Regions from separate parts of the Ruegeria sp. HU-ET01832 genome, predicted to be linked through region 1. Evidence: riboswitches for the same ligand, from Rfam matches in the RefSeq annotation. Region 1 holds a riboswitch; each other region holds the start of a gene.
The links. Region 1 has a riboswitch for cobalamin ahead of ABWV79_RS03520 (DUF1636 family protein). Riboswitches for the same ligand answer to the same signal wherever they lie in the genome.

Region 1 (7,768 bases):
CCTCCCACAGGGCGTCTTTGGATTCGACCGCGCCGACAAAGCCCACGGGGCAGCCGATGATGGCGGCTGGGCGTGGGCAGTCGGGGTCTTCCAGCATGTTCAACAGGTGGAACAGGGCAGTGGGCGCGTTGCCGATGGCGACAACGGCACCTTCCAGATCGGGACGCCACAGCTCCAGCGCAGCAGCGGAACGCGTGTTGCTCATCTCGGCGGCCAGCGGGCGCACGCGTTCGTCATGCAGGGTGCAGATCACTTCGTTGTCGGCGGGCAGACGGAACCGGGTCACGCCCTCGCTGACCATGCGCGCATCGCAAAGGATCGGCGCGCCGTTTTCCAGTGCGGTGCGGGCGGCGGCCACAAACCCGGGCGAGAAATGCACGAACTCTTCCAGCCCTACCATACCAGCGGCGTGGATCATGCGGACAGCGACCTGTTCTTCGTCGGCGTCGAACCGAGCCAGATCAGCCTCGGACCGGATGGTGGCAAAGCTCTCCTTATAGATCGCCGCGCCATCGGTTTCATAAGTATAGGGCATCAGGTGAAGTCCATATTCATAAGTGTTTCTTCGGTCAGGCCGGTCTGGCAGGGCTCATCCCCCGCGCGGCCTTGTTTGACAAGATCAAATCTTCCGGCATTGCCGATCAGGGTCACATCTGCCGGGCCTATGCGCGCGCATCCCTTGGCGCAGCCCGAGACATGCAGGCTGCCCGGTACGCGTGCCGCCAAAGCGCGCGCGATGTCGCGGGTTTCCACCTGTGCCTGCGGGCAATATGGCGCGCCGGGGCAGGCGTCGGTGATCATCAGCGGGTCGGTGCCATCTGTGACAAAGGCTGGGGCGGATATCGCCGCCCCGCCCTCCAACAGGATCAACCGCCACGGGGTGACGCGTAAGGCAACGGCCCCGCTTTGCGCGATCAGGTCCTTCAGTGCGTGCGCAGGCAATTGCCCGAAGGCCGCACCATAGAGCTTTCCCGGATCGCAGGGGCCGGGTTGCAACGGAGGGCCAATAGATCCCGGAGCTGCGCCCTGCCACTCCGGTGGCAGAACCGAGACCACGCGTGACATGCGTCGCGTCTCGGGCGTGCAGGTTTGGGCGAACCATGCGGCCAGGGCGATCACCTGTTTGACGGCTTCGGGTTCTTGGACCAGACGTCCGGTCTCGGCCCCATCGGCGCGTAGGATCAGGCCATCCGGGGCTGTTTCCAGCCGAATGTCGGCTGAATCCCCAGCCAGCAGGCGCTCAGGTCCGGTGTCGATGGCAAAGCCGAACTTGGCGGGCAGGGCGGGCAGTTCCGCCAGCCGGTCAATAAGCTCTTGCGCCAGCCGAGCGGTCAGGTCTCCGGCTTGGTACAGAGGTGAGACCAGAATGTTGCGGCGCACCTCGATCCCCGGCTCGGCGTCCAGCAGGTTCAGCGCGGCCAGTTCGGCCAGCAGGGATTGATGATCCGCCTCGGCCACGCCCCGCAGCTGCAGGTTGGCGCGGTTGGTCAGGTCGATGGTGCCATTGCCGAAGCGTTCCGCCAGATCACACAGACCCATGGCCTGCTCAGCTGTCAGACGGGCCAGCCGCGGCCGCACCCGGACCACCAGCCCATCGCCCGACATCATCGGACGGTGCGCGCCGGGACACCAGCCCTGGACGATGGGAGCGCTCATCCCAGCCCCTCCAGATCGGCGCGAATCGAGTTGCGGCGCGTGTTCCACAGTCCCGCCTCCAGCAAGGTGCGGAACCGGTCCTGCATGGCCTGATGGGCCTTTGGGTTGGCCTCGGCCAGAAAGGCGTCGACGTCTTCGTTGCCCAACGTGGCATCGTGGTAGAGGTCGAACAGATGCGGCGCGACTGTGCCAGATAGATGCGCGAATGAGGCCATATGATCCAGCGTCGCGGCGATCTCGGCTGCGCCCCGGAATCCGTGGCGTTGCATCCCGGCGATCCAACCCGGATTGGCGGCGCGGGCGTGGACCACGCGGCTGATCTCTTCGGGCAGGGTCCGCGCGCGCGGGGTGTCGGGGTTGGTGTTGTCCAGATGATACAGCTGCGCCGTGCCGCCTGTGATCTTTTTGGCGGCGGCAAATCCGGCTTCATGCGTGGCGTAATCATTGGCCAGTAGCAGGTCGGTCTCGGTCAAATCTTGCAGGTGGACGAAACTGTCGGCGTTGGCGACGCGCTGGGTGATGCCGTCCTTGTCCTGCGCGACATGCTCGCCTTCCAACGCGTAAGAGCTGGCATCCAGCCATGCCTCGCCCGCCTGTGTGCGCGCCTCATCGGTATAGATTTCGGACAATTGCGTCATGTTCACGCCATAGCTTCCGGGGGCGGGGCCATAGACGCGGGCGGCGGGTTTCTGACCGGCATAGGGATTCCAGTCGGCCGCCTCATCGCGCGCCGACAAGGCCCGGATCGCCTGACCGTACAGCGCCGAAAGCGTCGGGAACACGTCGCGGAACAGGCCCGAGACCCGCAGCGTTACATCCAGACGCGGGCGGCTGAGGTCGGTGATGGGCAGAACCTCGATGCCCGAAACCCGCTCGGACCCTTTATCCCAGACCGGTTTAACGCCCAGCAGGTGCAGCGCCATGGCGAATTCCTCACCCGCCGTGCGCATGGTGGCCGAGCCCCAGAGGTCAACGATCAGCCCCTTGGGGTAATCGCCTTCCTCTTGCAGGTGGCGTCGAACCAGTTCCTCGGCCAGTTTCACACCTTGGGTATAGGCCGCGCGCGTGGGCACGGATCGCGGGTCGGTGGTGTAAAGGTTCCGCCCCGTCGGCAGCACGTCCGAGCGGCCACGATAAGGCGAACCGGACGGCCCGGCCTCGATCCGTTTTCCAGCCAGCGCATCCATCAGCGCGCGGCGCTCAGACTGGGCAGAAGGCGCGGGGTCGAAATTACCGGTGACTTCGGGCACCCGGCCAAAGATGTGCAGACCGTTACCGAACTGGCTCTCTTTGATGTCGCAGACGAAGCGGTCGATGCGAGTAATCGCCTCGGCGGTGCAGGTGGCCTGATCCAGACCCAGATCGCTCTCCAGCCCGATGGCCTGTGCCTCGTCGCGGATATCCTCTTGCAGGCGGTCGCGGCGTTTGGGGTCTAGACCATCGGCGTTCGAGAACTCATCCAGTAGGGATTCCAGCCGGACCATCCGGTCGGGCGTGCCGCTTTCTTTCAGCGCGGGCGGGATGTGCCCCAGCGTGACGGCTCCGATCCGACGCTTGGCTTGCGCGGCCTCGCCGGGATCATTGACGATGAAGGGGTAGATCACGGGCAGGTCGCGGATCAGCGCCTCGGGCCAGCATGTGTTGGACAGGGCGACGGATTTTCCGGGCAGCCATTCCAGCGTGCCATGGGCTCCGATATGGATCAGCGCGTCGGCGTGCAGGCTTTTGCGCAACCACAGGTAGAAGGCGACATAGCTGTGGCGCGGGGTGCGTGACAGGTCGTGATAGTCGTCATCGCGCAGCTCGGGCGTGCCGCGCTCGGGTTGCAGTGCGACCAGAGCTTTGCCCCGGCGCAGCGCGGTGAAGTGGAAGGCACCATCCGCGAAAGCGGGATCACTCTCGGGCGCACCCCAGACGGTTTGCAGGTCGATGCGTAGCTGTTCGGGTAGGTCGGCCAGCGCGGCCTGATAGTCGGCAAGGGGCCATGCAATCCGCGCGTCCAACAGCGCGTCAGAAATTGGCTCGGCGGGGGCGGTGTCATAGCCTTCGGCCTGTAGGTCGGACAGCATTGCCTCGGCCGAGGCCAGCGCGTCCAGACCGACCGCATGGGCCATCTGCCAGTCCTTGCCGGGATAGGTGGACAGAACCAGCGCGGGCACCTGATCGGATTTGGGTTTGCCTTGCAAGTTCAGCCAGCCGGTCACACGGTCAAGGATGGCCTCGATCCGTTCCTCCTCGGCCCGGTGGGCAAAGCGGGAATATTCCAGATGCTGGTCGCGCTTGCCCGGCTCCTTGAACGAGGCGATGCCTGCTGAAATCCGCCCGTCCACCTCGGGCAGCACCACATGCATGGCGAGGTCGGCGGGCGAGAGACCGCGTTCCGCTTCGGCCCAGGCTTTGCGGCGCGAGGTGGCTAGTGCGACTTGGAAAACGGGTACATTGGCGGCGTCCAAGGGCGAGGTGCCAGATGCGCCTTTACCCGAGAAGGAGGTGGCGTTGATGATCGCGGATGGGGCCAGAGATACGATGGTGTCGCGCAGCCAGTCGGCGGCGGTGGGAGCTTTCAGCGAGGGAGCGAATAGGCCTACGGCGTCCAACCCGCGTGCGCGCAGACTGCGGATTAGGGCGGCCACGGGGGCGGTGTCGGCGGATGTCAGATAAGCGCGGTAGAAGGTGACGAGGATGCGTTTCGCATCCCCGGAAAACGCCTGTTCTGCCGGGATCACACCGCGGTCCGGGCACCATGCGCCGCAGTCGGGCAAGGACTTGGCGCCCATCACCGGGCCCGCATACAGACCGGCTGCCAATGCCATCTGCGCCAAAGCGGCTTGTGCTGCAACCTCGCCACCGGTGTCGCAAAGATGCGCCAAGCGGCGCAGGGTGGAGACGGGCAGGGTCGAATAGTCATCCAGCCGCGTATCCTCGCGCCCGTCCGCCGGCAGCACGGCCACAGCAATCCCTTTGGTCTGCGCAAGCGATAGAACCTGCTGCAGTCCGTAGGACCAATAGGGCACCCCGCCGATCAGTCGGATCAGGATGCCCTTGGCGCCCTCCAACGTCTGCTCGACATAGGTATCCACCGAGAGGGGATGTTTCAGCGCCGTCAGATTGGCCAGCCGCAAGGTCGGCATCCGACCCTCGGGTCCGCCGCCACGATGCCAGCCTGCCGCGAAAGCACCAAGGTCGCTGTCCGAGAACGACAGCACCACCAAATCCGCCGGGCTCTGGCCCAGATCGGTTGGGGTTTCGGATTCCTCTAACCCGTGGCTTTCGCGGAAGACGACGTGCATGGTTTACTCGGCAGCCTCGGTGACGCCCACGAGGATGTCGCGAATTTCGGCCTCTTTGATGTCGTCATGCTCGGCAATCACCACCAGACGCGAACGGCGCTCTTCGCCGGGCTGCCACGGACGGTCGTACTGATGACGCACGCGCGCGCCCACAGCCTGAACCAGAAGGCGCATTGGCTTGCCCTGAACAGCGGCATAGCCTTTGACGCGCAGGATGTTCAGTTCTTTGGCAAGACGTTCGATTTTCGCTACCAGATCGGCCGGGTCGGTCTGTTCCGGCAGCTCGACGATGATGCTTTCGAAATCATCGTGCTCGTGATCATGGTGGCCATCGTGATGGCTGGGCCGCGCCTCCATGTCATCCTCAGCGGCAGCCTCAAGACCCAGCACGACGCGCACGTCCACAACGCCTTCGGCCACTTCGACGACCGGCAGAGGGCGCGGGGCCTCTGCGGCGATGATCTCTTTGGCTTTGGCGACACCTTCGGGGCCGGCCAGATCAGGCTTGGTCAGCAGGATGATGTCGGCGCAGGAGATCTGATCCTCGAACACCTCGGACAGAGGCGTTTCATGGTCGATGGAATCGTCGGCCATGCGCTGGGCATCCACTGCCTCGACATTCGGCGCGAACCGGCCGGCGGCGACCGCCTCGGCATCGGCCAGCGCGATCACGCCGTCCACGGTGATTTTCGACCGAATATCGGGCCAGTCGAACGCTTTCAGCAGCGGTTTCGGCAGCGCCAAACCAGATGTTTCGATCAGGATATGCTCGGGGCGCGGCTCCAGCGCCATCAGCGCCTCGATCGTGGGGATGAAATCATCGGCCACGGTGCAGCAAATGCAGCCGTTTGCCAGTTCCATGATGTTCTCTGCCGGGCAATCGGGGATGGCGCAGGATTTCAGGATATCGCCGTCCACGCCGACATCGCCAAACTCGTTGACCACAACGGCCAGACGCTTGCCCTGCGGGTTCTGCATCAGGTGTCGCACCAGCGTGGTCTTGCCCGAACCCAGAAAGCCGGTGATCACAGTAACGGGGAGTTTGTCCAAAGTGGACATGTCAGGCTCCAATCGGGGGAATGCGCGAGGCGCAGTTTTTGCGGAAATGTTCGGGGCGCTCGCGCCATTTGACCAGACCGTCTTCGGTGGCCAGATACTTGGTGGCACCGTCTACGATCACGTCGACATGATCGACTTCGTTCAGGTTCTCATAAACAAAGGTCCAGCGTTCCGGCCCGCCGCGCAGCACGATGGAACAGCCCTGATCGCAATTCGACAGGCATTCAACGGCCTTCAGCGCCACGCCCTCGGGCAGTTCAGCCTGTTCCAACGCCTTGTGCAGCAACGTGCCGGGGCGTTGGGCGTCATCTTCAATGGGTAGGCCGCGGCGGCAGGTGGTGCAAACCAGCAGCTCGACCGGAGCGGTTTCGGTCATGTCTCTCATCCCCCTAAATCCTCATCGTGGGGGACGGGGTTTCATGCGGGTCGTGCGTGACCCGGCACCGGAACACCCCGTCCGGTTTCAATCGCGGGTGCTGGCAGGTCTCCCGGCTTGCGGATTTCAGGGCGGTTGCCCTGTCGGATGACCCGCCTTCCCGGCCTTGCTGGCCAGTGGCTTGGGCACCCTCTCCGGTCACGGTCGCGGGGGCGGCTGCGTTTGACGGATGACCCGCTGACGCATTCCCTTTTCATCCATCTGCAGATGGACACCAACGGATCGGACATGCGGCACCGGGCAGGCCCTTGTCAAGCGAGTCGCAAACATCTTTCGCACCTCGGGTTAAAAGCGACCTGACAGCGTCGCTGGGCGGCATGACTTTGGGTGGGGCGGCATGCTGCCATGAACAAAACGGCGCCAAAAAGGGAGGTGTATCGCATGAAGGTGGGCTTTATCGGCTTGGGCAATGTGGGCGGCAAACTGTCAGGGTCTTTGCTGCGCAACGGGATCGAACTGACGGTACATGATTTGAACTCTGACCTCGTCGACGGTTTCGTGTCACAGGGGGCCAAGGCCGCCGAAAGCCCGGCCCAGCTGATGCGCGATTGCGACGCGGTTATTACCTGCCTGCCATCACCTGCCGCTTCGGACGCGGTGATGCAGGAGATGCTGCCTGAGGTCAGCCCCGGCAAAATCTGGATGGAGATGTCCACCACTGATGAAGCCGAAGTCAAGCGATTGGGCGCCCAGGTGATCGAACGTGGCGGCGCAGCGGTAGACTGTCCTGTGTCGGGTGGCTGTCATCGCGCCGCGACGGGCAATATCTCGATCTTCGCGGGCTGCGACCGGGCCACGTTCGAGCGCATACTGCCCTTTCTGACCACCATGGGCCGACGGGTTCTGCATACCGGTGACCTCGGGACTGCTTCGGTGTTGAAAGTGCTGACCAATTACCTCGCCACCGCCAACCTGATCACCTGCGCAGAAGCACTTGTGACCGCCAAAGCCGCCGGGATGGATCTGAACACCACATATGAGGCAATCAAGATCTCGTCTGGGACATCCTTCGTGCATGAAACCGAAAGCCAAGTCATTCTGAACGGCTCGCGGGACATTTCGTTCACGATGGATTTGGTGAAAAAGGACATTGGCCTGTTTCAGGATGTGGCGGACCGGGCGGGGGTGCCGCTCGAGATCAACCCGGTGATGATGCGCATCTTTGACGACGGCATCGCCCGTTATGGCGACCGAGAGTTGTCCCCTAATATTATCAAGCGGTTGGAAGAGGCCACCGGGCTGGATATCACAGCCCCCGGCTTCCCGTCCGAAATGGAAGACTACGAGCCGGAAGCGTCCGGATACGAGGTTATTCCGCAGGGACGTC
Region 2 (7,768 bases), on a different contig from region 1:
CGCAATTCCCTCAGGGCCTGCCGCGCAGCGCTGACTTTGTCGTTGGCCACGCTCAGAACCGCATGAGTGTCATTGCGGCCCAAGCTGACGGGGCTGGTCAAGACGTCGGCCAAATCTTCGGCCAGAGTCTGAAAATCCGCATCCGGATTGTCGGATTGCACGGTGAGCTTTGCCTGATCTCCGACAGGTCCATAAATCGCGATCCCGGCGCTGTCCGGGCCGCGATCCGTCATTGTGATCAGCATATCTGTCAGCATCGCGCCCAATTGAGGCTCGAGCGTTTTGTCCTTCAAAAAAAGGCCGACAATTCCACACATGTGTCAGCTTCTCCTGTGTTGAGTTGGGCAGACGCTAACACCTGAACTTCAGATTATCAACAAAGGGAAATTAATATTCATAGGGGGAATATTTTCGGCTATCTATTTCCCCCGCATTCAAAAATCACGGAGAGCAACCCCGCAAAACCTCAGCAGCGGGTTATCAATCGCCGAATCGTGACTAACGCGTCTGCGGATATGAGATGATCGACAGGTAACGGGCTGGCAGTTTGCGCAGCACCTCGGGTCCATGCGGTGCGTCCGCATCAAAGAACAACGTATCACCCGGCTCCAGCAGATAGATTTGATCGCCGTGTCTGTAATCGACTTCGCCTTCAAGCATGTAGAGCATTTCAATCCCGTCATGCTGGAACGTCGGGAAAGTGTCGGACTCTTCCGTCAGCGTGATCAGATAGGGTTCGACCACAACACCGCTGGCATTAGACCCCATATGACCCAAAAGGCTGTATTGATGGCCTGCGCGTGTCCCGGCCCTCTCGGTTTCAATGCCTTCCCCTGCTTTGGTGTGGGTTGCGTTTCGGGTTTCTTCGTATCTGCGGAAAAATGCAGTAATCGGTGTGCTTAGGGCATTGGCCAACGATTGCAGCGTCGTCAATGAAGGCGATGTGTATCCGTTTTCGATTTTTGACAGCATACTGATGGATAACCCGGTCAGCCTCGACAATTCCGCAATTGTTACACCCTGCTGCAACCTCAACGCGCGGATTTCCCGACCGATCGCCGTTTCGAGATTCTTTTCACCGGGGTCCCTGACCTTGTGGGGATCCTGAGAAAACTGAGGTTTGGACCTATCGTTTGATGCTTTCACCAACCTATCCTTAACGTCTTTCGCTTCGTCGTTATCGCCTGCAATTTTCCTGAAAGGAAACATATTTTCAAAACTACATTCCTGCGCAACCTCCGGTGATTTGTGTTGACCGGCGATCTGATCTCGGGCAGTGACGCATTTGATGGTTCCCTGGGGCATGCTCCTGCGGTGAAAAGGGAATACGGTGAGGTTTAAGTGCCAAGTCCGTAACTGCCCCCGCAACTGTAGGCGGTGAGCGAAGCCAATATCCCACTGACATGAATAATGTCGGGAAGGGTGGCCAAGCCTCGACTCGCAAGTCAGGAGACCTGCCATCGCAACCGAAACCAACCCGGGGCGGGGCGTCCTGGAAGGAGGCTTGATGGTACCTCTTACGCCTTTATGCGCGACCGCGTTTCAGTACGGCCCCAGCGGCCGTGGAACAGGCGCTTGATGGTCGAGACCACTGATCATTTCGTTCTGATCTGCGCGACCTGTCAGGGTCTGGAGGCAGCGCAGCACATTGCGGATGCCTTGTGCCCTGAATTGCCTGCGGGTTTCGCAGTGCGCACAGTAGATTGTATGGCTGGATGCGATCACCCGGTCACTGTCGGATTTCAGGCCCTGGGAAAAGCCCAATACCTGTTTGGTGATATCGGCAGCGAGCAGGAGCTGAATGCTCTTGCCCAATTCGCCGCGCAATACCTGGGCAGCGCAACTGGTTGGACAAAGGCCACAGACAGGCCTGCGCCTCTGATAACTAAGACATTGGCGCGCATGCCGGCGTTGGCTGTTCGAGAAGCTCGATGATGAGCAGACCCTTCCTGCAGGCGCGTGGTGTAGCCTACTATTCTTTTCACGGTGACGTTCTGTTGCAGGACATCTCGTTCGATCTGGAAGAGGGGTCGGTTCTGGCCATTGCCGGTCCGAATGGCGCTGGCAAAACCACTCTGCTGAACTTACTATGTGGCGCTGAAGCTCTGTCTGAAGGCGACGTTCTGGTGCAAGAGCAGAGCTTGAAAACATTGTCAGCGACGGAGCGCGCCCGAAAAATTGCCGTCGTTAGTCAGCAGGAATATCCCGATGGGCGGTTGCATCTGCGTGACTATGTGGCACTTGGGCAAATTCCAATTCGCTCGGACCGCTCCTCTGAAGATCACGCAAACGACTTGACGCGAATTCTGGACCTGACCGGCCTTATGGAGCTTGCCGACAAGCGCATGGCAGTGTTGTCGGGTGGCGAACGTCAGCGCGCCCATATCGCGCGTGCGCTGGCGCAGAACCCTACTCTTCTGTTTTTGGACGAACCGACGAACCATTTGGATCCCGACGCCAAAGGGCGGATGCTGTCGCTGGTCGCTGGACTGGGGATAACCGTCATAATGATTGTCCATGACATTGTCATGATCCCCGAATTCGCCACCCATGTCGCATTAATGAAATCTACCCGGCTGACCGGCTTTGGCCCTGTTTCGGAGGTCCTGACGACTCAACATGTGCGCGACACGTTCGGCGTCGACTACTTGTTCTTTCAGCACGACGGTCGGATGATCCCTGCGCTGGACATACGAAAAACCACTGTTTCCCAACCCTCCAGGAGATTTCCAAAATGAAACATATCTTGTCCGTGGCTCTGGTTATGGCCATGGCGGGCGGTGTTGCTGCGCATGAAGTGACCGTAGACAATTGTGGTGAACCGCTGGTGTTTGAAACCCAGCCCGAACGGTTGGTCGTACATGACATGAACATGACCGACATGGCCTTTGCGCTGGATCTGCAAGACAAAATCGTCGGCCTCACGGGCATCACCGGCTGGTACAAAACCAGTCCTGAATTCGACACGCTACGTGGAGATATCCCCGAACTGGCACCGAAATATCCATCGGTGGAAAATATTGTCGCGGTTGAACCCGATCTGTTCTTCGCCGGCTGGTACTATGGAATGCGCCCCGGTGGGGATGTAACGCCAGAAACGCTTGCCCCGTTCGGGATCACAACCATGATCCTGACTGAAAGCTGCGTTCATTTGCATAAAGACCGCCCCGAGGCCAGCATGGACCTTTTGTTTGACGACATTCTGCGACTGGGCAAAGTCATGCATGTCGAAGACAAGGCCGAAGCGCTTGTATCTGGTTGGAAGGATGAACTAACCGCAATCGAGGCACAAACCGCAGACTTACCGAAACCTCGAGTGTTTCTGTTGGATGGCCCGGCGGACGCTCCGTTCACTGCTGGGAAATACGCAATCCCCAACGCAATGATAGCAGCGGCGGGTGGTCTCAACGTTACCCGTGATATGGACACAAGCTGGGGTCGCACGTCATGGGAAACCGTGGCAGCCGCGAACCCTGAATTTCTAGTGCTGTTGGATTATCAAACCGGAAACGGAGCGGCGGATACGTTCAGGTTTCTGCAAGAACATCCTGTGATGTCACAAACCGACGCGGTCAAAAACGAGCGCTGGATCGGTTTGCGGTACGAAGAATTGACCCCTGGGCCGGCAAACATTCAGGCCATCGCAAAATTGGCAGCAGCCATGCGCACGGGTCTGAACTGATTTGGGCCGTCTGGGGCTGACACTTTTGATGGGGGTGGCCATTCTGGCCGCCCTACTTCTGGTTTCGACAATCTACGGAACCACATCCATTCCTCTGTCCGATACGGTCTTAGCTATTCTGCTCGGCGCTGGTTTGGTCGAGGGAGACATGTCACCCCTTAACCGAATCGTCTTCGACCTGCGCCTGCCCCGCGCGCTTTTTGCCGCCGTGATCGGCGCTGGCCTTGGAGTTGTTGGAGTCGTGCTGCAAACGACTACGCGAAACGATCTGGCCGACCCGTTCCTGTTCGGTCTTTCCTCCGGTGCGGCGGCGGGGGCAGTGTTCGTCATTACGGTGACTGGTGACATACTGGGGTTCTGGACTTTGCCGATAGCAGCATTTTGTGGGGGTCTGGTGGCCTCGGGCATTGTGCTGGCTCTTGTCCACGGGCTGCGAACCAGTGCACCGGAAAAGCTAATCCTGGCTGGGCTTGCCGTGTCGTTTCTGTTCTCGGCGTTGACTAATTACCTGATTTTCGCAGGTGACAACCGTGCTGCGCATTCTGTCATCTTCTGGATGCTGGGCGGATTGGGTCTGGCGCGTTGGGAAACCTTTCCGCTCGTATGCGCGGGTTTGGTCCTAATTCTGGTCTATTCACTATATCGCAGCCGTTGGCTGGACGCCTTGTTGACCGGTGACATGACGGCGTCGACACTGGGTGTCCCGGTCCAGTCGCTGCGGTTCAAGATGTTCTTTGTTGCCGCTCTGGCTACGGCTGTATTCGTTTCGGTCGCCGGGGTGATCGGGTTCGTCGGGCTGATGGTTCCGCATATCGCGCGCGGAATTGCCGGACCACTGCACACCCACTTAATCCCTGCGGCCGCGGTGGTCGGCGCTGTTCTGCTGACCGGGTCCGATATCCTCAGCAGACTGCTGCTGGCCCCGCAAGAACTGCCGGTCGGCATAGTGACCACCTCGTTAGGGTCCGTTTTCGTGTTCATTTTGTTGCTGAGAACTGCAAACGCGAAACGGTAGGTCACACCGAGCCTGTTCACTCATTCTTGGGCTGCAAACTGTGGTCACCCGTCAAATTCCGACATTCATTTAAAAATATATCCTAGATCAACCTTAAGAGTGCCCAAAAAATGATCTAAATCAAAACCGGCTCGGTGCAAAAACGCTAAGCGGAAATTAGCAAACAAAAGAAACGACGAGAGCCAGGTCTAAAATGGACCAAGTGACGACCCGTCGCGCTTTCCTGCGCGCCCGATTTCAAGAAGAGGACGGCAAAATAGCCCGGCCTCCGGGATCGGTCGGCCAGGTCTTTTATGATCAATGCACAAAATGCCGAGACTGCGTCGTGGCTTGCCCCGAAGGCGTTCTTTCAATCGCGGCAGATGGATTTCCCGCGTTCACTCCAACCGAAAATCCCTGCACGTTTTGCGGCGCGTGCGCCGAAGCCTGCCCAACACCGGCGCTTGATATCAGCCGATTGGCCCTGTGGCGATGGCGCGCGTCGCTTGAAAAGCAAGCATGCCTATCCATGAACGGCGTCAGCTGTCGCATCTGTCAGGACAATTGCGAGCAGAACGCAATCCGATTTTCGCTCCAAACCCAAGGGCGCGCGGAACCCGCTTTGAATGTTGACGCGTGCAATGGATGCGGATTGTGCGAGGCGCTTTGTCCTGCTGACGCACTTACACTGAAGCATAACCCTCAACCTCAAATGGAAGCGATACAATGAACATCTGCGGTTGCCTTGCCCATGTCGCGCCGGACTATGCTGCCAATGCGGCGCAATCCATGGCCGCAACTCCGGGCGTCGAACTCCACGCCCAGACCGAAGACGGCCGTTTCGTCGTCGTTGTCGAAGATACCCCTGAACGCCTTGCGTCCGAGACCATCATGGATCTGCACCAGATCCCAGGGGTCGTGTCTCTGACGTTGACCTATCACCATTTCGAGGACCTCGCAGAGACCCGCCCGCGTCCCGATGCCCCAAGCCAAACCACCAGCCGGAGGCTCACGCTATGACACATTCTGAATCACGCCGGACATTCCTCAAGGCCACTGCGGCCACAGCCACAGCCTCGGCCGCCGGTATTCCGCTGGCCACAGGCGCAGCCGACGCTCAGGCGGCAACGCCGGATATCCGCTGGGACAAAGCCGCGTGCCGGTTCTGCGGAACGGGCTGTTCCGTTCTGGTTGGCACCAAGGAAGGCCGCGTTGTGGCCACTCAGGGCGACCCGGACGCGCCGGTGAACCGCGGCCTGAACTGTATCAAGGGCTATTTCCTGTCCAAGATCATGTATGGCAAAGACCGCCTGACCACTCCGTTGCTGCGCAAAACCAATGGTGAATACGACAAGAATGGCGAGTTCGAACCGGTCAGCTGGGACGAAGCCTTTGATGTCATGGCCGCCAAGTGGAAAGAGGCGCTGGCCAAGAAAGGCCCGACCAGCGTGGGCATGTTCGGCTCGGGTCAGTGGACGGTCTGGGAAGGCTATGCCGCCGCCAAACTGATGAAAGCTGGCTTCCGCTCGAATAATATCGACCCCAACGCGCGCCATTGTATGGCTTCGGCTGTTGTTGGGTTCATGCGGACCTTTGGCATAGATGAGCCGATGGGCTGCTATGACGATTTCGAGCACGCAGATACATTCGTTCTGTGGGGTTCCAATATGGCCGAAATGCACCCCATCCTGTGGTCGCGCCTGACAGACACGCGTCTGACCAAACCGGGCTGCGAAGTTCATGTCCTGTCAACATTTGAACATCGTTCTTTCGAATTGGCGGACAATGGCATCGTGTTCAACCCACAGACCGATTTGGCGATCCTGAACTATATCGCCAACTACATCATTCAGAATGGTGCGGTGAACGAAGACTTCGTCAAAAAGCACGTAAACATCACCAAGACGGCAACCGATATCGGTTACGGCCTGCGCGACGAAAACCAACTTCAGCAAGACGCGGAAAACCCGAACTCGGGCAAAATGGAACCCATCAGCTTCGAAGAATATGCCAAAGCTGTTGAGCCATACACTTTGGAATATGTATCTGAACTCTCGGGTGTTCCCGCTGACAAGCTTGAGAAACTTGCGAAACAATATGCGGATCCAAACCGGAAAGTCATGAGCCTTTGGACCATGGGTTTCAACCAGCATACGCGCGGTTCGTGGGTGAACTCGCTGATGTATAACGTCCACCTTTTGGTTGGCAAGATTTCCGAACCCGGCAACTCGCCCTTCTCGCTCACCGGCCAACCATCTGCCTGCGGCACCGCCCGAGAGGTTGGCACATTTGCCCACCGCCTGCCCGCGGACATGGTTGTCGCGAATGACGAGCACCGCGAGATTTGTGAAACCGCATGGAAAATTCCCGAAGGTACAATCCCGCCCAAACCGGGCTTCCACGCTGTTTTGCAACACCGAATGCTGAAAGACGGTGTGCTGAATGCATATTGGGTTCAATGCAACAACAACATGCAAGCCGCCCCGAATATCAATGAGGAAGGGTACCCCGGTTATCGCAATCCTGAAAACTTCATCACAGTTTCAGATCCCTATCCAACCGTCACCGCAGTTTCAGCTGACCTGATCCTGCCAACGGCTATGTGGGTCGAGAAAGAAGGCGCATATGGCAACGCCGAGCGCCGCACTCAGTTCTGGCATCAACAGGTTAAAGCGCCGGGCGAGGCTAAGTCCGACCTTTGGCAGCTGATGGAATTCTCGAAGCGCTTCACCGTAGAAGAAGTTTGGGGCGAAGAGCTGCTGGCCAAGATGCCGGAACATCGCGGCAAGACCATGTTCCAGGTTCTGTTCGAAAACGGCAATGTCGATCAATACCCGCTGTCAGAAACTGCCGAAGGGTTCGACAATGACGAATCCGAACATTTCGGGTTCTACGTCCAAAAAGGCCTGTTCGAGGAATATGCAGGGTTCGGACGCGGCCACGGACATGACCTTGCCCCCTTTGAAATGTACCACGAAGCGCGCGGTATGCGCTGGCCGGTCGTGGATGGCAAGGAAACGCTGTATCGCTTCCGCGAAGGGTATGACTCGTATGTCCCCGAAGGTGCGGGCGTCAAATTTTATGGGCACAAG
Region 3 (7,768 bases), on a different contig from region 1:
AATATCGGCGGGATGCCAACTGCGACGGTCCATAACTTCGGTCTGGGAACGACAGATGGTGAGTTGACCTTTTTTACTGACGATGTGAACGGAGGAAATTTTTCGTTCAATGAGAATGCAGTAGCGGGCAGAAACCATCACGTGATCAAAGCCCCGATCCGCAAGATATCGGAGCAGTTGCTTGACGATTGCATGGGGGATGAGGCCCGAAAGCGACGGTTGATTTGGAAATCTGATACCCAAGGTTTGGATGAGGTGCTGATGAGCGAACTTCCACTCGGATTCTGGCAGCGCGTTGATTTGGCGGTGTTCGAAGGGTGGCGGATACCAAAGCCTGAATTCGACGCCCAGGCCTTTGCCGCGGTCCTGAAGGCGTTTGACTTTGTTTATATCATGGGTAGCAGGAACAAAAGACTGCAGCGGACAGACGCGGAACAATGCATGCATTATCTATCCGGTACAGACCGCAGATGGGCCGATGTTTTCCTGTCGAGGCGCGAGCTGTCCTGACCTCTTAACCTGCTATTTAGGTCTGGTATGGTTCGCTAGATCTCCTTGCGCGCCCGCAGCGCTGCCGTGATCGTTCCGTCATCCAGATAATCCAACTCGCCACCAATCGGCACACCCTGAGCGAGTGAGGTCAGGCGCACCTGACCCTCTAGCTGGTCGGCGATGTAATGGGCTGTGGTCTGGCCATCGACGGTGGCGTTCAGGGCGAGGATGACCTCGGTGATCCCTTCTGCAGTGACGCGATCTTTGAGGCGCGGGATGCGCAGTTCGTCCGGGCCGACGCCGTCCAGTGCCGAGAGTGTCCCGCCCAGCACGTGATAGCGGCCTTTGAACACGCCTGCGCGTTCCATCGCCCAGAGGTCGGCTACGTCTTCGACTACGCACAGCTCTCCGGTGGCGCGGGCCTCGGCGTCGCAGATGTCACAAATGTCCGTGGTGCCCACGTTGCCGCAGTTCAAGCATTCGCGGGCGGTGATGGCGACCTGCTGCATGGCGTCCGACAGGGGTGTCAACAGCAGCGCACGTTTGCGGATCAGGTGCAGCACCGCGCGACGGGCCGAGCGGGGCCCAAGCCCCGGCAGTTTGGCCATCAGGTCGATCAGATTGTCGATGTCGCTGTTCGAACTCAACGCGCGTACCCCTGCACAGGGGCCGGGCAGGGTGCCCGGCCTTTGGACCGTCAGGAGTGTCTATCAGAACGGCAGCTTGATGTCTGCGGGCAAACCCATGCTTTCGGTCAGCTTGGCCATCTCTGCCTGCGCGCGTTCGGCGGCTTTGGTCTGCGCGTCCTTGATAGCGGCGAGGATCAGGTCTTCGACGACCTCTTTGTCGTCGCCGTTGAAGATCGAGGGGTCGATGTCCAGACCTTTGAGTTCGCCCTTGGCGGTGGCAGTGGCTTTGACCAGTCCAGCACCGGATTCGCCGACAACCATCAGATTGTTGAGTTCTTCTTGCATGTCGGTCATCTTGGTCTGCAGATCCTGCGCGGATTTCATCATCTTGGCCATATCGCCCAGACCGCCGAGTCCTTTAAGCATTACGTTTTCTCCTGCTAATCGGTTTGTCGCCTAGATACGGACAGCGCCCGTGCGGCACAAGGGGGCAGTGCCCTCCCGCCCGTCGTCGCGGTCTTTTGCAAGACCTCTCCTCCCGTTGGGCCCGGCAGAGCGCGGGCAACGCCCGCGCTCTGCCGGGCCCAAGGCCGCTCAGGGGTATCGGCGTCAGCCGATGGCCCGTGGCGGGCGCGGGAGGGTTAGTCCTCCTCGAACGGGTCCCATTCGTCTTCGACCTCGGGCAGCGCTTCGGTTTCGACCTTGGCGGCGCGTTCTTCGGGGGTTTCGATGCGTTTGATCTTGGCTTTGGGGAATTGAGCCAGCACCGCCTGCACCAGCGGGTGCTGTTCGGCCTCGGCCTTTAGCGCCAGATCGGCGGCATCACGGATTTCCGCGATGGTGGCCGCCTCACCGTTGGCCACGATCGTCACCGCCCACCGATTGCCGGTCCAGCGTTGGAGTGCGGTGCCCATGCGGGCGGCCAGATCGGTTGGGGCTGAGTCTGTTGGCGTGAACTCGATCCGTCCGGGTTGGTACGAAACCAGCCGGACGCCGTTTTCGACCTCAACCAGCAGTTTCACATCCCGGTTGGTGCGGATCAGTTCGACCACATGTTCAAAACTCGGGTATCGGGCCAATGCCGTTTGCACATCCTGCGCCAGTGCGGCCGTGGGCGCTCCGGCCCCGCCGCGAATGGGCGGCGCATAAGTGGAGGCCACCGGGGCCTGCGCGGCGTGTGATGGTGCGGTCATTCCGCCGCCGGGCCCGCCGTTAGGCGGTGGGGGAGGCGCGTCTTGCAACCGTTTGATCAGTTCTTCTGGGCTGGGCAGGTCAGACACATGGGTCAGGCGGATAACGGCCATCTCGGCGGCCATCATGGCGTTGGGCGCGGCTGAGACTTCCTCGAGCGCTTTCAACAACATCTGCCACATGCGGGTCAGGACCCGCATCGGCAGGGCCTCGGCCATTTGCTGACCCCGCGCGCGTTCATCAGGGGAAACGGTCGGGTCTTCAGCGGCATCCGGCGTGATCTTTACCACCGACACCCAATGAGTGATCTCGGCCAGATCGCGCAGCACGGCCAGCGGGTCGGCGCCTTCGGCATATTGCGCGCCAAGTTCGGTCAGCGCCCCGGCGGCATCGCCGCGCAGGATCATGTCCATCAGGTCCAGCACTCGGCCCCGGTCGGCCAGACCCAGCATCGCGCGCACCTGATCGGCGCTGGTTTCCCCGGCGCCGTGTGAAATCGCCTGATCCAGCAGAGAGGTCGCATCGCGGGCTGAACCCTCGGCGGCGCGGGTGATTAGTGCCATCGCGTCTTCGGCGATCTGTGCGCCTTCGGCATCGGCGATCTTGCGCAGCAGGCCGATCATGTCCTCGGGCTCGATCCGTCGCAGGTCAAAGCGCTGACATCGGGATAGGACCGTCACCGGCACTTTGCGAATCTCGGTGGTGGCAAAGATAAACTTCACATGCTCGGGCGGTTCCTCAAGCGTCTTGAGCAGCGCGTTGAAGGCGCTGGTCGACAGCATGTGGACCTCGTCGATGATATAGATCTTATAGCGGGCCGAGGCCGCGCGGTAGCGGACGCTGTCGATGATCTCGCGAATATCGTTCACACCGGTCCGGCTGGCGGCGTCCATCTCCATCACGTCCACATGGCGACCTTCCATGATCGCCACACAATGTTCGCACTGGCCGCAGGGTTCGGTCGTCGGTTTGCCCTCGCCATCGGGGCCGATGCAGTTCATGCCTTTGGCGATGATCCGGGCCGTGGTGGTTTTGCCGGTGCCGCGAATGCCGGTCATGATAAAGGCTTGTGCGATCCGATCCGCCTCGAATGCGTTTTTCAGCGTGCGTACCATGGCGTCCTGACCGACCAGATCGGCGAAGGTTTCCGGGCGGTATTTGCGGGCAAGAACCTGATAGGCGGGGCTGGGCGTGTCGGTCATATCTGCTCTGTCGGATTCGGGTTCCGACGCAGCCTAGAGACCCCCGCCGCCCGCGTCCACCGCCGCCTTGGGGGAAATTCGGTTTGCAGGTCAGTTTGCACAGCATAGAAGCTATGTGAAAAGGAGGCCGGGGATGGAGCCATTTGCAATTCACGTGGTCGAGGTCGGGGCCGGTCATGTCGCGCTGTCGCCGCTGCCGGGGCGCGCGGGGGAGTATGCGCGGGATTTGGATATCATTCGCCGCTGGCGGCCCGATCTTGTGATTTCGATGACCACAAGCTCCGAGATGGAGCAGGCCGGGGCGGGAAAACTGGGAGATGACCTGCACGCCGAGGGCATAACCTGGACGCACCTGCCGATTGAAGATTTTGGCGCGCCGTCGCCGGACACCGAGGCCGCTTGGCCCCGGATCAGCCAGTCTGCCGCGCAAATTCTGGCGCGTGGAGGGCGGGTGCTGGTGCATTGCCGGGGCGGGTGCGGGCGGTCGGGCATGATCGCCCTGCGGCTTATGGTCGAACAGGGCATCGCCTCCGACGCGGCGTTGCGCCGCCTGCGCGCCGTGCGGCCCTGTGCGGTTGAAACCGACGGACAGATGCGTTGGGCAACCTGCGCGCCGGACTGAGTTACAGCGCCAGATGCTGCTGGGGCTGTGCTGGTTGCGCCGGGGCCAGCTCTGACACTTCAAGCATGGCACAGGGCGGCACTGGTAACTGGCCGGCCGGACGGGCCGCAGCAACGGGGCCGAACAGCATATCCGCATAACCATCCAACGCGTCGAGCGAGGCGTCCGTGCTGGTGCCGCAGAAGATGCGAATTTGATCTTTCTGGGCGCGGAATCGGGCGATGCAGCCCTGTGGGCAATGGCCCAGCTCTCCGCTGCCGTCCAATGCGAATTCTTCCGACGTGGCAGGCACCGCGGATTCCATCGCTTGCACAATAGCCCGTGCCATCTGCGCTAAAGCCGGGCAGGTCTTGCCGGTTTTCTGACATAGGGTTGCACTGAATTGATGCGTTTTTGTCTTCCAGATCATAATGCGCCCTCCGCGCGGGGAACGGGGCATGGATCAGGTGTGACAGCGCGCTGACAATCCCGCCCGGACACCCCGCCCGAGTTACAGTTTTGCTTTGATGGCAGGTCTCCTGACTTGCGGGTCATCGCGTTGCCGACCTTCCCAGCCTTGCGGGCCAGTGGTATTTCGGCATTGCTCACCGCTTACAGTTGCGGGGGCAGTCGCGGCATTGGATCGTTCCGGCATGACCGGGCAGAACCGCACCGTGTTCCCTTTTCATCTTGTCCCGACACGGGACAAGAACCATCACGCCATCGCTAGCGGTTGAGCGGGCTTTGAGTCAAGCGGGCGCGCGCGCAAAGTGGACGTGTGGTCATCTTGATGCGCCCTTGACTCAGCCCGGCCAAAGAAGTGGGGATAAGGGGTGAACCGAACAGTTCAGATCAGGTGAGCAACGCTATGCTGGATGATACACCCCCCGTCCTGACCGAGGATTTTCGGTTTTCTGCCGGTTCGGCAATGCTGTCGGCACGCCTGTACCGGCCCGTGACCGATCCCAAAGTCGCCGTGGTTATACATGGTGCGACCGGTGTCCCGAGGGATTACTATCAGCATTTCGCGCATTGGCTGGCAGCGGATCAGGGGATCGCCTGCCTGACCTACGACTATCGTGACTTTGGCCACTCACTGACCGGACTACTGCAGGAATCGCGAGTAAAGATGGCGGATTGGGCGCTGACCGACATGCCCGCCGCCAGAGCGGAAATGCGCCAGCGTTACCCACACGCAGAACACTGGAGCATAGGGCACTCGGTCGGAGGGATGCTGGGGCCAATACAACCTGATATCGACCATATAGATCGCATGATCTGTGTGTGTTCGGGGCTGGTGACAATCAGTGATCACCCTTGGCCTTATCGCGCGCTGGCGTCCTTGTTCTGGTATGGACATGTTCCGCTGGCAGTAAAAACCGTTGGATACCTGCCAGGAAAGGCAGTGGGATTTGGGGCCGACCTGCCTGCACCGGTTTACTGGCAGTGGCGTAAGTGGTGCACGGCGCCCCAAAACTATCTGCCTGAAATCGGAAAAACGCTACCAGCCGCAACCTGGGCAGAGAAAGGCAAACCGGTCGATCTGTTCACTTTCGAGGACGACCAGATGGTTCCGCCCGAAGCCGTTTGGCGGTTGGCAGATCTGTACGGCTCCAGCGCTCGGCGTCATGTACTGTCACCGCAGGAATTCGGACTGAAGGACATTGGCCATATCGGCGCGTTCGCGCGTCGCAACGCGTCCCTATGGCCGCGCTTGATCGCATAAGTGCTGCGCGTCTAAACCGGTCAAAACTGTCGGGGGATGAAGTGAGAGGTTGGACATCGACCCAAGCGGGGCTCGTTGTGGCTGCTTCCTTCCGGACCTGACCAGGTTGGCGAGGCGCTCGCCCGCGCCAACCTCTCAACGGTGGATATAGGCATTTGGTTCATGCTTGGCAACCCGTCAGAGGGAGAGCAGAATATTCAGAAAACCTTTCGCATCCGGACCGATGACTTTGGCGCGATAGCGTGCCAGTTCTTCCAGATGTTGGTCAGCGGCCGCTCCGGTTTTCACAAGCGCATGGGCACCGGGTATGGGTGACAACCGAAAAGGCTGGGACGCCTCTTCCAAAGGGTCCATCGGTAAGACGCCCGACAGGTAATCCCGTAAAACATGCTGAATCGGAAGGATTGGCAGAGGAATTCGGGTCGCGTTTTCGGCAAACGGGAAATTCCCGCCTCCGTTGGCGCGATAGTTGTTCAACGCGACAACAAAGCGCTGATCTGCGTCGATAGGGCGGCCGTTGAATCGCAATTCGCGAACCCGATGGCTGTTGGGATGAAGTATTGCGCCACCTGCGTCGAACCGCGCCGGAGATGCTAGATCTAGTGCGTAAGTTAGCCCGTGCAGCACGTCAAAATTATGTCCGGCGCGATTCGTATCCACAAGGTCCGATTGTTCATTCGGGCGCATCTGGTTCAGCACGCCAGCGGACATTTCCAGCCAATCCCTGATTTCAGTGCCCGAGACAATGACGGCCTGCATCTCGTTCGGAAACACGTTCAGGTCGGCAACATGGCGCGTACATATCTGCCCGGGTGGGATATCGGTGAAAAACCGAGGTCCTGCACGACCGCCGAATTTCGACGGTGCAACTGCCGACAAGACGGGTAGCCCCGCATTGGCAGTTCCCTGCATATGCTGCCGCAATGCTGCGGCTTGCGCGGCAGCCACAAGCGCCAGACCGCGATCCCAGGCGCAAAAGCTGAAATAGCTGTGCAGATGATGCGACGTGTGTCCAACGGGCGTGTTGCACTGCGCGCGAGTTTCGCGGTGCGCCTTGGCAAAAATCCGCGACAGTTCGGGGTCTTCCGGAACCTCAGCGCCAACAAAGTCGGGTGCGATTGCCTTCAGGTGTGAACGGTGCGTTTCTACATGCCATTTTCCGTCGTCACCAAGTTTCATCGTCAGGTCAATCACACCAAGATGCGACCCTGCACTGCCCGGCATGACAGCCGGCTTGCCGTGCACTTGACCTTTGGCACTGTCCACGAATGCAAACCCTTCATGCGACGCGCCCGGCAAAGTTAGATGTGAATGTCCCGCTATGATCGCATCGATCGGTCCGATGGCCGCAAGGGGAATCACGGCGTTTTCCAGATTCGGCTCCGGTTGCACGGTGCCAATCCCGGAATGCGCCAGCGCGATCACAAGATCGCAGCCAGCGGCCTTCAGCTCTTGCGACACGTGTCGTGCCGTGGACAGGATATCGTCGATGCGGACCTTTTGCTCTAGCCGGTGCGCCTCCCAGTTCGCAGTTTGCGGCGGCAGGGCTGAAAAAACGCCGATTTTGATCGGATATTCGCGGTCTCCGGCTTTCATGGTTCGGCTTAGCACTGCCTGCCTGCTCCAAGCACCGGGGCGGTCCAACCGGTGCGCGTTGCTGCATAAGACAGGGCAGTGGGATTGGCGCAGGATACGGTCCAGAACCTGCAAGCCGAAGCCGAAATCATGGTTTCCCAATCCGATGGCATCGTAATCCAGCGCTTCGAAAGCCTCCATCAGAGGATGACGGGTTTGGGTTTGTGTTTCGGCCCATTCCCCAATAGGCGTTCCCTGTAGTGAGTCCCCGTTATCCAGCAAGATGGTCATGGCATCTTTGGCCTCGGTTCGAGCTTGCCGGATCAGTGTGGCTGTACGGGTAAACCCAATC

Region 2: another riboswitch for cobalamin. It lies ahead of ABWV79_RS11230 (DUF1636 family protein); the one in region 1 lies ahead of ABWV79_RS03520 (DUF1636 family protein).
Region 3: another riboswitch for cobalamin. It lies ahead of ABWV79_RS19065 (hypothetical protein); the one in region 1 lies ahead of ABWV79_RS03520 (DUF1636 family protein).

What each region holds. Positions count from the first base shown of each region.
Region 1 covers NZ_BAABWL010000001.1:697,776-705,543, reverse strand. Annotated here, with positions in the region: gene ABWV79_RS03540 (precorrin-8X methylmutase) at 1-535, opposite strand, end outside; gene ABWV79_RS03535 (ferredoxin-like domain-containing protein) at 535-1,656, opposite strand; gene cobN (cobaltochelatase subunit CobN) at 1,653-4,946, opposite strand; gene cobW (cobalamin biosynthesis protein CobW) at 4,950-6,005, opposite strand; gene ABWV79_RS03520 (DUF1636 family protein) at 6,007-6,381, opposite strand; cobalamin riboswitch at 6,467-6,675, opposite strand; gene ABWV79_RS03515 (NAD(P)-dependent oxidoreductase) at 6,787-7,768, shown strand, end outside.
Region 2 covers NZ_BAABWL010000003.1:270,073-277,840, reverse strand. Annotated here, with positions in the region: gene ABWV79_RS11240 (class II glutamine amidotransferase) at 1-317, opposite strand, end outside; gene ABWV79_RS11235 (helix-turn-helix domain-containing protein) at 499-1,146, opposite strand; cobalamin riboswitch at 1,273-1,476, shown strand; gene ABWV79_RS11230 (DUF1636 family protein) at 1,579-1,935, shown strand; gene ABWV79_RS11225 (ABC transporter ATP-binding protein) at 1,935-2,738, shown strand; gene ABWV79_RS11220 (ABC transporter substrate-binding protein) at 2,735-3,682, shown strand; gene ABWV79_RS11215 (FecCD family ABC transporter permease) at 3,684-4,697, shown strand; gene napF (ferredoxin-type protein NapF) at 4,891-5,406, shown strand; gene ABWV79_RS11205 (chaperone NapD) at 5,403-5,696, shown strand; gene napA (nitrate reductase catalytic subunit NapA) at 5,693-7,768, shown strand, end outside.
Region 3 covers NZ_BAABWL010000007.1:46,875-54,642, reverse strand. Annotated here, with positions in the region: gene ABWV79_RS19090 (FkbM family methyltransferase) at 1-510, shown strand, start outside; gene recR (recombination mediator RecR) at 546-1,139, opposite strand; gene ABWV79_RS19080 (YbaB/EbfC family nucleoid-associated protein) at 1,203-1,547, opposite strand; gene ABWV79_RS19075 (DNA polymerase III subunit gamma/tau) at 1,763-3,514, opposite strand; gene ABWV79_RS19070 (protein-tyrosine phosphatase family protein) at 3,648-4,136, shown strand; gene ABWV79_RS19065 (hypothetical protein) at 4,138-4,545, opposite strand; cobalamin riboswitch at 4,628-4,847, opposite strand; gene ABWV79_RS19060 (alpha/beta hydrolase family protein) at 4,984-5,841, shown strand; RNA gene ffs (signal recognition particle sRNA small type) at 5,881-5,979, opposite strand; gene ABWV79_RS19050 (bifunctional 2',3'-cyclic-nucleotide 2'-phosphodiesterase/3'-nucleotidase) at 6,019-7,768, opposite strand, start outside.